DNA from 4 places in the Vibrio aestuarianus genome. Region 1 is predicted to be linked to each of the others. Evidence: predicted binding sites of a transcription regulator. Region 1 holds the regulator's gene; each other region holds the start of a gene.

The links. The regulator CRP, encoded in region 1, controls carbon source genes, mostly activating them, when cyclic AMP is high. The targets are predictions, from matches to a motif close to TGTGANNNNNNTCACA.
Region 2: the regulator CRP is predicted to act here: its motif matches at 2,429-2,444, upstream of gltB (glutamate synthase large subunit).
Region 3: the regulator CRP is predicted to act here: its motif matches at 1,807-1,822, upstream of nagE (N-acetylglucosamine-specific PTS transporter subunit IIBC).
Region 4: the regulator CRP is predicted to act here: its motif matches at 1,432-1,447, upstream of rppH (RNA pyrophosphohydrolase).

What each region holds. Positions count from the first base shown of each region.
Region 1 is NZ_JAKNYQ010000001.1:641,426-645,762, reverse strand. Features, by position in the region: gene MCT08_RS03085 (hydrolase) at 1-15, shown strand, start outside; gene MCT08_RS03080 (YheU family protein) at 85-297, shown strand; gene MCT08_RS03075 (phosphoribulokinase) at 374-1,243, shown strand; gene crp (cAMP-activated global transcriptional regulator CRP) at 1,486-2,118, shown strand; gene MCT08_RS03065 (DUF1338 domain-containing protein) at 2,204-2,998, opposite strand; gene astD (succinylglutamate-semialdehyde dehydrogenase) at 3,350-4,337, opposite strand, start outside.
Region 2 is NZ_JAKNYQ010000001.1:885,672-890,008, forward strand. Features, by position in the region: gene gltB (glutamate synthase large subunit) at 1-2,184, opposite strand, end outside; gene mnmL (tRNA modification radical SAM protein MnmL/YtqA) at 2,724-3,659, shown strand; gene arcB (aerobic respiration two-component sensor histidine kinase ArcB) at 3,757-4,337, shown strand, end outside.
Region 3 is NZ_JAKNYQ010000001.1:2,418,964-2,423,300, reverse strand. Features, by position in the region: gene nagC (DNA-binding transcriptional regulator NagC) at 1-318, opposite strand, end outside; gene nagA (N-acetylglucosamine-6-phosphate deacetylase) at 321-1,457, opposite strand; gene nagE (N-acetylglucosamine-specific PTS transporter subunit IIBC) at 1,939-3,432, shown strand; gene glnS (glutamine--tRNA ligase) at 3,869-4,337, shown strand, end outside.
Region 4 is NZ_JAKNYQ010000001.1:2,726,699-2,731,035, reverse strand. Features, by position in the region: gene MCT08_RS12445 (NADP(H)-dependent aldo-keto reductase) at 1-179, opposite strand, end outside; gene mutH (DNA mismatch repair endonuclease MutH) at 316-981, opposite strand; gene rppH (RNA pyrophosphohydrolase) at 1,599-2,111, shown strand; gene ptsP (phosphoenolpyruvate--protein phosphotransferase) at 2,114-4,337, shown strand, end outside.

The DNA.
Region 1 (4,337 bases):
TGTAAACCGTCATGAAATAGCTGCCATCACAATGCTATTTAGGGTATAACTGCCAGCCTTCAACATGACAGTTAAGAGGTCGTCATGATTATTCCTTGGCAACAAATTGCTCCTGATACACTCGATAATCTCATTCAAGAATTTGTCTTACGTGAAGGAACAGATTACGGTGAACAAGAGATATCTTTGCAACAAAAAATCGAACAAGTGAAGCAGCAGTTAGCAAGTGGTGAAGTTGCCATAGTCTATTCTGAATTGCACGAAAGTGTCGATATTCAAGTGCGTAAATCGTTTTAGCGCACCGCAATCTAGTCTTTCCGTGCTATATTGCGACAATAAATAACAAGTACGTTACATAAAGACAGGGTTTGTCATGTCAGCAAAACATCCGATTATAGCCGTCACGGGCTCATCCGGTGCCGGTACTACCACAACCTCTGAAGCGTTTCGCAAAATGTTCAATATGATGAGCATTAAACCTGCTTGGGTTGAAGGCGACAGCTTCCACCGTTTCACACGTCCAGAAATGGACGTAGAGATCCGTAAAGCACGAGAGCAAGGCAAACACATCAGTTATTTTGGTCCCCAAGCTAATGACTTTGGCGCACTGGAAGAGTTTTTTCGCCAATACGGCAAACTAGGAACAGGGCAAGTTCGTCGCTACCTGCATTCATTTGATGAAGCCGTTCCCTATAACCAAATGCCAGGAACGTTTACTCCATGGCAAGATTTGCCAGAAAATTCTGATGTTATGTTCTACGAAGGGTTACATGGTGGTGTGGTCGATGGTGATGTCAACGTGGCTCAACATGTCGATTTTTTGATTGGCATGGTGCCGATTGTTAACCTAGAGTGGATCCAAAAATACGTACGTGATACGCGCGATCGTGGTCATTCACGCGAAGCTGTAATGGACTCGATTGTTCGCTCGATGGACGACTACCTCAATTACATCACCCCACAGTTTTCTCGCACCCATATTAACTTCCAGCGCGTGCCCACAGTCGATACCTCAAACCCGCTCAACGCAAAGGGTATCCCCAGTTTGGATGAAAGCTTCGTGGTGATAAGGCTACGTGGCATTAAGAATGTCGATTTCCCCTATTTACTGGCCATGATTGATGGTTCATTTATGTCGCGCCATAACACCATCGTTGTTCCTGGTGGCAAGATGAGTTTTGCCATGGAGCTGATTGTTCGCCCTATCCTGCAACAATTAATTGAAACAGGGAAAATTGGATAATATTTTTGCACTTTTTACGGTTACTTTTCATACCGTGATCATGTGCACATTTTTGCTTAAATTATCGTGTAGTCGACACGATTAAAGTCAAGAAATCGTTTCCGAAAAAGGATACTATTCTTAACCGAAACACAAGTTAGCTTGCAGCACTTGTAAAGTGCTCTTATCCTAGTAAGTCAATTTAAAGGCTTAGCTAAAATATGGAAAGCAGCAAGCGTACCCTGCAGAGGAAGTGAGATATTATGGTTCTAGGTAAACCTCAAACCGACCCAACACTAGAGTGGTTTCTTTCACACTGTCATATTCATAAGTACCCATCAAAGAGCACGCTGATCCACGCGGGCGAGAAAGCTGAAACGTTGTACTACATCGTTAAAGGTTCTGTTGCGGTTCTTATTAAAGACGAAGAAGGTAAGGAGATGATCCTTTCTTACCTAAACCAAGGTGACTTTATCGGTGAACTTGGTCTATTCGAAGAAGACCAAGAACGTACCGCTTGGGTTCGTGCTAAATCTCCTTGTGAAGTGGCAGAGATTTCATTTAAGAAATTCCGTCAACTTATCCAGGTGAATCCAGATATTCTAATGCGCCTATCTGCTCAGATTTCACGTCGTTTACAAGTGACTAGTCAAAAAGTAGGTGACCTTGCGTTCCTTGACGTAACGGGCCGTATTGCTCAAACGCTACTAAACCTAGCGAAACAACCTGACGCAATGACTCACCCAGATGGCATGCAAATCAAGATCACCCGTCAAGAAATCGGTCAAATCGTTGGCTGTTCTCGTGAAACAGTTGGTCGTATCTTGAAAATGCTAGAAGAGCAGAACCTAATTTCTGCACACGGTAAAACTATCGTGGTATACGGAACTCGTTAATTTCAACAGAAATTGAGAGACTGAATCGATAAAGCCACCTTGGGAAACTTAGGTGGCTTTTTGTTGGCAAAGGCTCAGCACAATTTTATTGCATATCAGTGCTTTCAAAAATCTTGTCAGCTGAAGCGGCAACAAACCCACTATATAACTCACCGTTTGCCATTGGATAGCGTTTGGCAAACTCGTAAAAACCGCCCGGAATCATCTCAACACCATCACTAAATTGCACCGGTACTTTATCTGCCATGGTGGAAGATTGTTCTAGCAGCACCTCTGGCGTGCCTTTCACTTCTCCGCCATTTTCATTAATAACAAAGCCAGCTTGGCGAAGGTGAGCATTCACCGCTTTGACTTCATTAAACGCATTCAACTGGTTAACACTAACGGTAAAATGATTGGCCCCATAGCCATGAGCTGCCAACCATGCGGCGTATTCACTTTCCTGAGCCAAAGTGAGGTAATCGCTATGGGCTATCTGCCATAATCGACCACTATACAAAAAGTCGCTACTGGTGAGTTTGTCGCTATCTACTTGCTCTACCAGTTTGGCTACAATCGCTTGCAACTCAGGTGAGCACTCTGCCACTTTTAGCTCACTAATGAAAACCTTAGGCTGCGTTGGATCAGGATGTTCATAGTGCTTCGCGACTAACTTCTTACTTTCAAATTGATAATCACCACACGCTGTATAACCTAATGCTAAAAAAGGCTTAGCCAGTGTTTCAATCCCCAGGGGAGCAACATTAAAGGTTCGCAAAGCGATATGATCATTGATCAAAGCTTCATCTTCTTGAAGCAATTGATGAACTTTGTCAGCCGAAGGACAAAGACGTTGAATATAGTCATTCCATAGCGATTGAAATAAAACGGTTGGCGTCATAACGCCTCCTTGTCAGCAATGTGTCTAGCAAGCGATATACCTTGAGTATGTATAAAGCCTTAGTTTCAGTATGAGGTTATTGGATAAATATTGCCGCTTAATATTTATTGAAACGATTCAGAAAATACATCCAGCGGCAATTCAACCTGTGACGTTAAGTTGTGTATTGATCCAGGTTTCAGGATCTATACCCAAACCACTTGAAGTGGCAGGTAGGTGGCAAGTGAGTAAATCCCCATGAGCATAGATAAACTATGTAATTGGGGTGAACAAACGTAGCCAACACCGCTGCAACTTCAAGTAGAAAGGGGATAAGCCTCTTCTATGAGAGGCTTTTTATTATTCCGTAGGTTATAGCTCAACCCCAGGGCTGAGAGTGGCAGGTAATTCTGTTGCCTGCCCTTCCATTGAAGCCATAGGGTATGCACAGTAATCAGCCGCGTAATAAGCACTCGGGCGCAAGTTACCCGATGCCCCCGGCCCACCAAATGGTGCATCACCACTCGCACCAGTTAATTGGCGATTACGGTTTACGATACCAGCGCGGATATGATCAACAAAATAATCCCACTCGGCATCATCAGTTGATACTAAACCTGCAGACAAACCAAAACGGGTAGCATTGGCCAACTCAACCGCTTGCTCTAAAGTCTGATAGCGCACCACTTGTAATAACGGGCCAAAGTATTCTTCGTCAGGCAACTCACTAATAGCGGTTACGTCAATGATTCCTGGCGTAACAAATGCCGCTTGCAGCGGTTTGGCTTCCACCAAACTATAACCACCTAAAAATTGTAAATTAGCCTGTGCATTGAGAATAAATTGCGCGGCAGCTTGCGAGATTTGTGGCCCCATAAATGGCGCAGGATCGGCAAATGGTTGATCAATTCGTAGCTTTTGGGTTGCGGTGATCAATTTACTTAATAGCACATCACCTTTTTCACCGACAGGAACGTACAGGCGACGCGCGCAAGTGCAGCGCTGCCCTGCGCTAATGAAAGCCGATTGAATGATGGTGTATACCGCTGCATCTAAGTCACCATACTGATCGGAGATCACCATCGGGTTGTTCCCGCCCATTTCAAGCGCCAGCATTTTGCCAGGTTGCCCGGCAAACTGACGATGCAGTAAATGCCCAGTGTTAGCACTGCCAGTAAATAGCAAACCATCAATACCTTTTGACTCGGCCAGAGCGATGCCTGTTTCTTTCGCCCCTTGTACAAGGTTGAGCACACCTGCTGGTAACCCTGCATCTTGCCACAGTTTCATGGCAAATTCGCCCGTCCACGGGGTTTGCTCAGAAGGCTTAAACACCACGGTATTACCCGCTAAAAGAGCC
Region 2 (4,337 bases), 240 kb from region 1:
ACCGCCATTGATCCCTTTACGGTAATTAGCAAACAGCTCTTTAGCCGATGTATTTGGATCCAGTTTTTTGGTGCGTTGCAGTTCAATAATGGTTTCAATAACCAAGTAAGGGTTAACCGCGTTTGCACCATAGCCAATTAAGGTCGCGAAGTGGTGCGTTTCACGCGCATCACCCGTTTCAACCACAATGGCACATTTCGCACGCAAACCTTTACGGATTAAGTGGTGATGAACCGCGCCTACTGCCAACATTGCAGGGATAGCTGCATGGTTGGAGTTTACCGCTCGGTCAGTCAGTAAGATAATTGAATAACCGTCAATGACAGCATCTTCAGCATATTGGCAAATACGTTTAAGAGCACGTTCTAGCTTGCCCTGATCCTCATTTGCTTGGAATACGATATCTAACGTCTTTGCTTGAAGGTGCTCGTTATCAATCGCACGTAATTTTTCAAGTTCAGAGTTAGAAAGAACAGGAGATTCCAATTCTACTTTTTGGCAGTGAAGGGCCGTTTCAGTCAGTAGATTTTGATCTTTACCTAAATAGGTGTTTAGAGACATCACCATACGCTCACGGATCGGGTCGATCGGTGGGTTGGTTACCTGAGCAAATAACTGCTTGAAGTAGTTAGAAAGGTGCTGAGATTGATGCGATAACACCGCTAATGGCCAGTCAGCGCCCATGGCAGAAAGTGGCTCGTAACCCGTTTTTGCCAATGGAAGAATGATTTCATTCACTTCTTCAGAGCTGACACCGAATGACTGTTGACGAGACATTAAGCGTTCTGGCGTTGGTTGGCTATATTGGTTGCTTGCCTCTGGTAACTTATTCAAGCTCAGTAGGTTGTCTTCAACCCACTTTGCATAAGGCTGGGCGCTGGCAATGGTATCTTTTACTTCTTCATCAGAGATGATACGGCCTTGTTCAAGGTCGGCAACAAAGATACGGCCAGGCTGCAAACGACCACGATATTCAACGTTTTCTGGAGCAATTTCAACCACACCAGACTCAGATGCCATGACCAAGAAATCATCTTTAGTGACGGTATAGCGAGAAGGACGTAAACCATTTCGGTCTAGTGTGGCACCCACTTGAACTCCGTCGGTGAAACAAACAGAGGCTGGGCCATCCCATGGTTCCATAAGGTTTGCGTGGTATTGATAGAATGCACGACGCGTTGGATCCATGTTTTTATTTTCTTGCCACGCTTCTGGGATCATCATCATTAACGCGTGTGGCAAGCTGCGACCTGAAAGCACGAGAAGTTCCAGTGCCATATCGAAGTTTGATGAGTCTGAGCTGCCTTCCTGACAAATAGGAAGTAGCATATCAATTTCGGCTTGACTAAAGAGATCCGACTCAAGGATCGCTTCACGCGCTTTCATCCAGTTCAAGTTTCCGCGAACGGTATTGATCTCACCATTGTGAGCAATATAACGGAAAGGTTGCGCCAAACGCCATTTCGGGAATGTATTGGTAGAGAAGCGAGAGTGTACTAGTGCAAGCGCTGTCACCATGGTCGGATTTTGTAGGTCAAGGAAGTACTGCGGTACTTGCTCTGTCGTTAGCTGACCTTTATAAACCAAGGTTTTGTATGACATTGAGTTGATGTAAAAATCATCCCCAATGTTTGAAATACTTTCTAAGCAAACACGAACGGTGTAGTTGCGTAATACATAAAGTTTACGTTCCAGCTCTTCTGGTGTGGTGCTTGGGCCGCCAGAGATAAACACATGTTCAAATTGCGGTTCAGTGCTAAGCGGGTCGGCACCGATCATTGAGTTGTCGGTAGGAAGAACACGGTAGCCAATTACTTCTAATTCTAGACGCTTAGCGTTGCGTTCTAAAATATCACGACATTGTGCGCGTTTGTGCTCATCTTTAGGAAACAGCACTACACCGACACCGTATTTTTCAAAAGAAGGCAGTTTAATACCTAGTTTAACAGCTTCTTCAAGTAAAAATTCATGAGGTTTTTGTAGCAAAATACCGGCACCGTCACCCGAGCATGGGTCACAGCCTTGTCCGCCGCGGTGTTCCATGCGAGCAAGCATGTCCAGTGCTTGAGTCACAACCGCGTGAGACTTACGGTTTTTTAAGTGAGCAACAAAACCGATACCACAAGCGTCATGCTCCAATTCAGGAGTATATAGACCTCGTGAATTCTGCTCTCTATCTACCATAGATACATCCTTCCAGTTCAATTTAGACGCACGTTGGCTAAGGCATACTTAGCGATGCGACTTGTCCTTTAATTGTTATCAATTTAAACCCACCGGTGATTGGCGAGTTCGAGTCCTTTCCGTTTCTCACAGGAAAAATATTGCGAGAAAAACATTCCTTAGTGATATTCAATTTATTAATGCCACTTTGTAGTGGTTTATATAGGTGAGTGCTGAATATCACCGATTTTTCCGCATTCATTTGTGTAATAAATATCACAAAAAATAGGGCGGTTGTGTAAGTATCCTACAATTTTGTTTATGGGAATTCCAACGAAAACTCGCTTTAGTCGCCCATTTTTTTCGTTAAAAATGCATATTTTGTTTAACAATGTCGCAACATTGCGCAAATAACACAGTTTTTCTGCATGTTTATTGATTTTTATTAGGTGGCATTGTGTTTGAAAGGGGTAACCTTTGTGGATTTAATTTGCAGGGATGTAATTTAGTTACATTAATCGAATTGATATTCATTACTATCTATGAGTGGTTCTTCATCAATGCAATTGCACCAACTGGTTAATACTATTGGCCAAGATCTTCAGCGACGTTACGGCGAAAAAGTTCATAAGCTCACCTTACATGGTGGCTTTAGTTGTCCAAATAGGGACGGCACGATTGGTCGAGGAGGGTGCACGTTCTGTAACGTCTCTTCTTTTGTTGATGAACAAACTCAAATCCAGAGTATTGAACAGCAACTGACCGATCGGGCCGGTGAAATTAAGCGTGCCAAAAAATACTTAGCGTATTTTCAGGCTTACACCAGTACTTACGCTGAAGTTCAGGTGCTGAAAAATATGTATCAACAAGCACTTAAAGCGGCAGATATTGTTGGCTTGTGCGTCGGTACTCGCCCTGACTGTGTACCAGATGCCGTGTTGGATCTGCTTTCTGGTTACGTGCAACAAGGCTATGAGATTTGGCTTGAACTGGGGTTACAAACGGCTAATAACGACACGCTGAAACGTATTAATCGTGGTCATGATTTTGAATGTTATGCCAAGATCACTCAGCGGGCTCGTGCGCTTGGTATTAAAGTCTGCACGCATTTGATCGTTGGGTTACCTAAGGAGACCCGAGATGACAATGTAGAAACTTTACAGCAAGTGCTAGCGGTTGGAACCGATGGCATTAAGTTGCATGGGTTACATATTGTAGAAGGTAGCACTATGGCCAAAGCTTGGCGTGCTGGAAAGTTAGAAGCCCCAGCTTTAGAGGAATACGTTTCGATCGCGAGTGAACTGATTCGTATGACCCCACCTGAAGTGGTGTATCACAGAGTCTCTTCTGCCGCCCGTCGGCCGACATTACTAGCTCCACTTTGGTGTGAAAATCGCTGGTTAGCGATGACCGAAATTGGCCGAGCATTAGATAAAGATGGTGCTCAAGGTTCATTATTAAATAGACCGTTTATCTATTCCCTGCCAAATAGTTAAATATTTGACGTTTTAGCAAATCCCTGTGATTAACTTGGCTGACGAATTAGCGATAAACACGTTAGACTAGCCATACTGTTATCGCATGGAGCGTTTAATGAAACCCATGAAAAACCTTGCCCAGTATTATGTCGACCTGTTGGTTAAGCTGGGCATTCTTCGTTTCTCCATTCTGCTTGCTCTTGCGCTGGTTGCACTGGCGGTTGTGGTGCAAGTTGGAATCACATTAGTTCTCAACGGTCACGTGGATGATATCGATATTGTACGTTCGGTATTCTTTGGCTTGTTGATCACGCCGTGGGCGGTTTACTTTTTGTCGGTCGTTGTTGATCAACTGGAAGAGTCACGTCAGCGTCTTTCCAAATTGGTTTCAAAATTGAAAGATATGCGTTTGCGTGACCAAGAATTGAACTACAAGCTGCAACAAAATATTGTCAAACTAAACCAAGAAATTGAGGAAAGAATCAAAGCTGAAGAAGCTCGTGAAGAGGCGATGGCAGATTTAGAAAATGAAGTCTATCAACGCGAAAAAACCCAGCTTGAACTTGCAGAGCGAACCGCCTTATTACGTTCGTTTATTGATGCCTCTCCTGACTTAATCTATTACCGCAATGCTAACGGTGTATTTTCTGGTTGTAACCGCGCTATGGAAGAGCTAACAGGTAAGCGCGAAAATCA
Region 3 (4,337 bases), 1.8 Mb from region 1:
CTCTTTTCCACCCAAGTCGTAGAGGCTTAGTTGAATGTAGTCACGCCCTAAACGAACAGCAACTGAGTGGAAAGGTGCGACTTCTGTCGTCAATGAGATGGCTCTACGTCCACCCGTTGATGCTTGTTGGGCGACCTCTTTGATAAGGCCGCGTTCAAGTAGTTGGCGGGTTATTTTTGTAACACTTGCAGGAGCAAGTTGACTCACATCAGCAACTTGGATTCGAGATATAGGACCTTGCTGGTCGATCAATCGATAAACTGCTGCGCTGTTGAGTTGTTTGACTAAATCTACGTTACCTATTTGTCCGCCATTCATTATCAATTGTGCTCGTATTTTCCGTTAACAACCGTCGCTTGAACATTGAAGTCACGATCAAAAACAGCCAAGTTTGCCACCATGCCTTTTTTAATTCGGCCTAGTTTGTTGTCAACCCCAATTGCTTTTGCTGGATACAGAGTAGCCATTCTTAGTGCTTCGTCCAAAGCGATACCAACGTGCTCAACCGTGTTTTGTACTGCCTCAATCATAGTGAGGGCTGAGCCGCCTAGTGTGCCATTTTCATCAACACACTTACCATCACGGTAATATACTTTCTTACCGACAAAAATAAAGTAATCCATGTTAGCACCTGCGGGAGCTGTGGCATCGGTCACTAATACGAGCTTTTCACCTTTAATTTTGTGGGCGATTCGAATGTTAGCGTAATCAACGTGGAAGCCATCGGCAATGATTCCCGCATAAACGTCAGGTGTATCATAAATGGCACCGACAACTCCAGGCTCACGTCCAACCATTGGGGTCATGGCATTGAATAAGTGTGTCGCAAAGGTGATGCCTGATTCGAAACTGTTTCGTGCTTCAGTGTAGGTTGCGTTGGTATGGCCGATAGACACAACGATTCCCGCTTTCGCGAGGCGTTCAATGTGTTGTGGGTTATTGTGCTCTGGTGCGAGGGTAACTTTTGCTATCACATCGCTGTTTTCACACATCGTGTTAATCATGTTGTCATCAGAAGGACGAATGAAATCAACGCTGTGGATACCTTTTTTCATCACATTCAAATATGGACCTTCAAGGTGTAAACCTAAGGACTGATTTTTGTATTTTGTTTGGTACTCACGAGCTGCCGCGATGGCTTGGCGCATATCTTCATCAGATGAAGTGATAAGAGTCGGTAAAAAGCTGGTGCAGCCTGATTTTAGATTCGCTTTGTGCATTGTCTGCATGGTATCGGCTGTTACTTCATCATTAAGCATCACTCCGCCACAGCCATTAAGTTGCAGGTCGATAAAGCCTGGGCTTACGTTCGCACCCTTCAGATCTTGAGTTGTAATATCTTGTGGTAAATCTGTTAGCGGGCATACAGCTTCAATCAAATCATCCTTAATGATAACAGCGTGATCAACGAGGACATTACTGCCAGTGTAGATTTTACAGTTAGTTAGCGCGTACATAATCAGCGAATCCTTCTCTATCGATATCTTATAAATTTGATTAAGCGACGAAATAAAAGATGAAATGAGTCGGTGTCTTGGCTTACTTTTCTTACTTCAATTAGGTCGCGAATTATCTATTTAGCAAACGGCCATCGGTATATGGTGCTAATGTTAAGTGTTCGTTTTAACTGGGATATTTTATTTATTTGTACAGTTTATCTCTGTGAGAAACCAGTTAATCCGAGTTTTTCATGCTGGCTCTTTAAGTCTTAAGCAAGCAAATCTTATCGTTAATTTTTCATTTTTTTTAATTGTAAAATAAGTTTTATGATCTCGCTAGCAAAAACCTCGATATTTGACGGTTTGTGGTGACTATGATCACAAATGATAAGGTTTTAATTTGCGGGGCAAAATTAATTACATAAACTAAGTTTGACTAAATTGAGCGACCAAAATAAGTGGCTCGACCAAATAAAAAATCCTATAGGGGGAACTTAAGGTGAATATTCTTGGATACTTTCAAAAAGTAGGCAAGGCGTTGATGGTACCCGTTGCCACACTGCCAGCTGCCGCGATATTAATGGGTATTGGTTACTGGATTGACCCGAATGGTTGGGGTGCAAACAGTGCCTTAGCTGCATTCTTGATTAAAGCTGGTGCGGCAATCATCGACAATATGTCTGTGTTGTTTGCTGTGGGTGTTGCGTACGGTATGTCGAAAGACAAAGACGGCGCGGCAGCACTATCTGGCTTCGTTGGCTTCTTGGTTGTTACTACACTACTTTCTCCAGGAGCTGTTGCACAAATTCAAGGCATTGATCCAAGTGCTGTTCCTGCCGCATTTGGTAAAATCAACAACCAATTTGTTGGTATTCTCGTTGGTATTATCTCTGCTGAAATTTATAACCGTTTCTCTACAGTTGAATTACACAAAGCACTTGCGTTCTTCTCTGGTAAGCGTCTTGTTCCTATTTTAACGTCGTTTGCTGGTATCTTTATTGCGTTCGTTCTTATGTATGTATGGCCACATGTATATGGCGGTCTAGTATCATTTGGTGAATCAATTCAAGGTCTAGGTTCTGCGGGTGCTGGTATCTACGCATTCTTCAACCGTCTATTGATTCCTGTTGGCCTTCACCATGCATTAAACTCAGTATTCTGGTTTGACGTTGCTGGTATTAATGATATCCCTAACTTCCTAGGTGGCGCGAAATCAATTGCTGAAGGTACTGGTATTCCTGGTGTTACTGGTATGTACCAAGCAGGTTTCTTCCCTATCATGATGTTTGGTCTACCGGGTGCAGCTCTAGCTATCTACCACACTTCTACTGCTAAGAATAAAGAAAAAGTAGCGTCTATCATGATTGCTGCAGGTTTCGCTTCATTCTTCACTGGTGTTACAGAGCCGCTAGAATTCTCATTCATGTTCCTAGCTCCAGCGCTATATTTGCTACACGCAGTATTAACGGGCGTATCAGTATTTATCGCCGCATCAATGCAGTGGATTGCAGGCTTCGGTTTCTCTGCAGGTCTAGTGGATATGGTATTGTCATCACGTAACCCGTTAGCGGTTAACTGGTACATGTTGATTGCTCAAGGTCTAGCATTCTTCGCTATCTACTACGTAGTATTCCGCACTGTTATTGTTAAGTTCGGTCTAAAAACTCCGGGCCGTGAAGATGATGAAGAAAGTGCTAACCAAGTATCTGGTGCAAAAGAGTCTTCTGAACTGGCTAAGCAGTACCTTAAAGCACTTGGTGGTCACGCTAACCTAAGCAATATCGATGCATGTATCACTCGTCTACGTCTATCTGTGAACGATATGAGTGTCATTGATGAGAAACAGCTAAAAGCGTTAGGTGCTATGGGTGTTGTTAAGCTTGGTACTAACAACTTACAAGTTATTTTAGGTCCTCTAGCTGAGATTGTTGCTGGTGAAATGAAGTCTATCGGCGCAAACGAAGACTTGTCAGCGGTACAACTTCCTAACTAAATAATCTTGTTCTGATTATAACTAAGGCCCTCGTTATTTAACGGGGGCTTTTCTTTATCTTTATTGTAACGCTTGCTCTATTTTGCATAAGGCCGCATGTTGATACCAACCAGAATAAATATCTGGTCATTCTTGCTGGTTAAAATCGCTGATAGCGGCGTTATAGATTTTGTAGGTAGGTCAACTAGCTGCAATCTATGCCTTGCTCTCAGCGATTTTTCCTGCGTAATTATCTGATCACCTATTTATCCCGATTGGTATGAACTGGTGCTTGAACAAGCGAATGATTGAAATATTCGTAAGAAATCCCCACTTTTTATTGTGCAATAGTAGATAATTGTGGATCATTAGCGGCAAACTTTCTGTTTCTGCGGCATTACTGCTTTCCCATACAGAAAAACTTTCTGACAATACTAATAATTTTGAGGTGCTACAGATGAGTGAAGCTGAGGCTCGTCCATCGAATTTTATTCGCCAAATCATTGATAAAGATTTAGCGGATGGTAAACACACAAGCGTGCATACTCGTTTCCCGCCAGAACCGAATGGCTATTTGCATATTGGTCATGCGAAATCTATCTGCTTAAACTTTGGTATTGCTCAAGACTATCTGGGACAGTGTAATCTACGTTTTGATGATACGAACCCAGAGAAAGAAGATGTTGAATACGTAGAGTCAATTAAAGAAGATGTTAGCTGGCTCGGTTTCCAATGGTCTGGCGATGTTTGTTATTCCTCAAACTATTTCGACCAACTTTACCAATACGCTATTGAGTTGATTCAAAAAGGCCTTGCTTATGTTGAAGAACTCAGCCCAGAGCAAATCCGTGAATATCGTGGTACGTTGACTCAACCAGGTAAACTTAGTCCATATCGTGATCGCAGTGTTGAAGAGAATTTAGCAC
Region 4 (4,337 bases), 2.1 Mb from region 1:
TGTCCTGTAGGAGGTACGGGGTACATCTCTGCGGTATCAATGAAATTAACCCCTCGTTCAAATGCGTAATCGAGTTGTTGAAAGGCTTCTTGTTGACTGTTTTGCTCACCAAAAGTCATTGTGCCTAAACAGATTTTACTCACTTCCAGTGTTGAATGCGGCAGTTTGGTATATTGCATAATCCTTCCTTGCTGAATATCGCGGATGAGTGCGTGATGTTTTTTCACTATAAGCGAAGAATATTGATAAACGGAAATGAAATTTGTGACTAGAGATCAAACTGTTAACTATTTTACAGCCACTGACTTTACTTGTTTAAACAAAGTATCGCTCAAGAATTGTAGCAGTAAATTGAGTTCTTAAATAAAAGCCACGAGGCAAGGTTCTAATGGGTTTGCCATTAGCGCCATAGGCTTCGGTTAATACTCGGCCATTAGCCGCTTTAGGGCGTAGCTGTAATACTTCACCATGCCTTGCAGTGATCTGTTCTACATTGCCTAGCACAATAAATTCCATTAACTCTTCCCAGTCATTTTTGAGTTGTTGCTCTTCTTCTATTGAAGGGCTCCAAAGTAGTGGCGATCCAACGTGGCGTTCGGCAAGTGGAATTTCTCTTTCTCCTTCGATAGGAACCCACAAAACTCGTGATAGCTTGTTGCGTACATGACTTTGCTCCCAGGTTAATCCTTGAACACCGGTTAAGGGAGCAACGCAAACAAACGTCGTTTCAAGCGGTTTGCCTGAGTAACCTATTGGAATACTTTTTAGTTCAATGCCAAGTTGTTCGAAGTCTTGCTGAGGTTTACTGCCTGCGGTAGCCCCTAAATGCCACTCTAACAGTTGTCCAACCCAGCCCTTGTCTTTCTTAAGGTTAGGAGGAATCGGCATCTGAGCTTCTTCGGCCAGCTCACGAAAGCTTAGCCCAGCGATATTTTGCGCCCTAAGCAGCAGTTCATGTTCGGTTTTAGGTGCTGGTTTCATGATAGTTGGACTTGTAAAAGTCGGATTGTAGCAAATCTAACAGGTAATGTAGTGTTGTGTCGTGTTTGGATCTTTTGTCTAAAAGATCATCGAAAAGTGAGTTATCCACATGTTGACCTCAAAAATATTATACAGTTGGTAGGTATGTATGTATTTACAGGGTTTTTAGAGGGGGGATGTGACCATTCATTACGCTTATCTCTATAATTTCTGTTTTGTTGTGTGGATAACGAATTAAGTGGTGGATCTTTGAGCATCTTGCTAAAAGATCAAAACTTGTACGTTTCACAAGCAGGCTTGTATCGTTTTTTTTATTTTAACCTGTTGTTTTTGTTTGTTATTACTTTTATTTTGTATGTTGCTTTTTAATGGTCTGGATCGTGAATTATGCGGTTTTTATGCTTTAGAACGATATTCTTCACATAGTTACTCACAGAAAACGTGAATAAATGTGGCAGTGCTCTCATTATTTTGTTGATAAGTTCATTTTAGATTAAAAGTTATCCAATCTTCTGTTGGGAGCACATAAATCTCGTGTTAATCACATTAGTAAGTTTGCTCCGATTGGGGATATGTGGAAAAATCAAAGCAATTAAGATTTTATTAGAGGTTGGCCAGTGATCGATGGCGATGGTTACCGACTCAATGTTGGTATTGTGATTTGTAACAACCATGGTCAGGTATTCTGGGCGAAACGATACGGACAACATTCTTGGCAATTTCCACAAGGTGGAATTGATGAAGACGAAACTGCTGAACAAGCCATGTTTCGAGAGCTTTATGAAGAGGTTGGTCTCACCAAGAAAGATGTGAAAATCATAGCAACAAGTCGTCATTGGTTAAGATACAAATTACCCAAACGCTTAGTTCGCTGGGATTCACAACCGGTTTGTATCGGACAAAAACAGAAATGGTTCCTTCTGCGTATGGAATGTGATGAATCAAGAATCAACATGCAACGTGGAAATACCCCTGAATTTGATGGTTGGCGCTGGGTAAGTTTTTGGTATCCAGTTAGACAAGTGGTTTCTTTTAAGCGCGATGTTTATCGCCGGGCGATGAAAGAGTTTGCATCAGTTGCGATGCCATTTAAAGAACGTAAAGGTAAACGCAAAAACCGAAGAGGATAGACATGCTCTCTCAGCTAAGGGAAATAGTTGAACAAGTATCTAAGCTAGAAAACGTTTATCAAGCGTTGGATATTTTGGTTAAGCAAACGTGCAATGCAATGAGTACAGAGTGTTGCACTGTCTATCTTGCTAATGAAGAAAAGCAGCGCTTAGAATTGATGGCCACACAAGGCTTAAAATTCAAAGGCGATAAAATTCATCTCGGTTTTGATGAGGGGTTGGTTGGTTTAGTTAAGCGCTCAGCTGAGCTAATCAACCTTGCTGAAGCGTCGAAGCATCCTAATTTCAAATATGTCAAAGAGTTGGGTGAAGAGGTTTATCACAGCTTTCTTGGCACGCCGATTATCCACCGTAAGCGAGTACTTGGCGTGCTGGTGGTCCAGCAAAAATCTCCCCGTTTATTTAGTGAAATGGAAGAGTCCTTTATTGTGACTCTGGCCGCCCAAGTGGCAGTTATTATTGCTCATGCCCAAACACAAGGGCAGTGGTTACTTTCAAAGAATCAATTAGCAACGACGGGTGTTGCTGCGTCTTCTGGTGTCGCGATTGGCGAGTTTTGGTGGGATAACACTCAACCTCAGTTATCTGAGGTTTATCCGGCTTCTACGTTAGATATTGACCGTGAACAAGAATGGCTTTTACTAGCGATTGAAAATGCGCTTAGTGATTTTCGTCGGCTGAGAAAAAAATTAGATAGCGAAATCAATAAAGATGCTTTAGCTATCTTTGATCTTTTTACCCACTTATTAAACGATCCGATGTTACGCAGTGACCTTAAAGGTCAGATCCAAAAAGGTGATCGCGCCGATTGGGCGTTAAGACAAGTGGTCGAGACCTATTCAAACCGATTTGCCAGAATGTCGGACGTGTACTTGCGCGAAAGGGCGCAAGATATTCGTGAGCTTGGGCAGCGTCTGTTATTCTTTTTGCATAATAGTGAACATGATCAACAGCAGTTGGATAAGCCAATTATTTTGGTGGTACGAGAACTAACCGCCTCAATTTTAGCTTCCATTCCCAAAGATAAACTTCTCGCAGTGGTTTCTATCGAAGGGGCGGCTAACTCACATGCGGCGATTCTGTCACGTGCACTGGGTATTCCTGCCGTGATGGGAGTATCGCTTAATCTTAAAGAAATTAATGGTAAGCAAGGGATCGTTGATGGCTATAGTGGCAAAATATTCATTGCGCCTAATCGACAACTGTTAGCTGAATATCGTGCCTTAGCAGATGAAGAAACAGAGCTTTCTAAGATGGTTAATGAAACCATTGCTGAAGCTCCTGTGACTTTAGATGGTCAACGTATCGAATTGTTGCTCAATTCAGGGTTGAGCGCTGATACTAATATTGCTATCAATCAAGGTGTTGATGGTGTCGGCCTATATCGTACTGAAATCTCCTTTTTATTGCAGCATCGTTTTCCTTCTGAAGATGAACAGTTGCAACAGTATCGTAGTGTTCTTAATGCGTACCCTGATAAACGAGTCGTGATGCGAACCTTAGATATCGGTGGTGATAAACCATTACCATACTTGCCGATCGAAGAAGACAACCCATTTTTAGGGTGGCGCGGTATTCGTTTTACTTTAGATCATCCCGATATTTTCTTAATTCAACTGCGCGCGATGATGCGCGCCAGTATTGATCATCAAAACTTAAGTATTTTGTTACCCATGGTCTCGGGAGCAAAAGAGCTAGATGATGCACTGCACCTTATCCATCAGGCGTACCGAGAAGTCTCTGCTGTTGATGAGAAAATTGTAATGCCACAAATTGGCATTATGATTGAAGTACCATCGATGATCTATCTACTCCCACTAATCGCGAATAAGATCGATTTTGTCTCGGTTGGAACCAACGATTTAACACAATATTTATTAGCTGTGGATCGGAACAATGCCCATGTTGCTGATGTCTATGAATCGATGCATCCCGCAGTTGTGCTAGCACTGAAGCAAATTCATGATACCTGTAAGCTACATAATATTCCTGTTTGTGTGTGTGGTGAGTTGGCTGGGGATCCTATTGGATCGCTACTGCTGATTGGTTTGGGGTATGAGACGCTAAGTATGAATACGTCTAATGTGGCTAAAGTAAAGTATCTGGTACGTCATTCTCAATCTAAACATTTAAAAGCACTTGCTGACAAAGCGCTGATGCAACCTTATGGTAATGATATCTATAATATGATGCATTCATATTTTGAAAATAAAGGTTTTGCTGGCT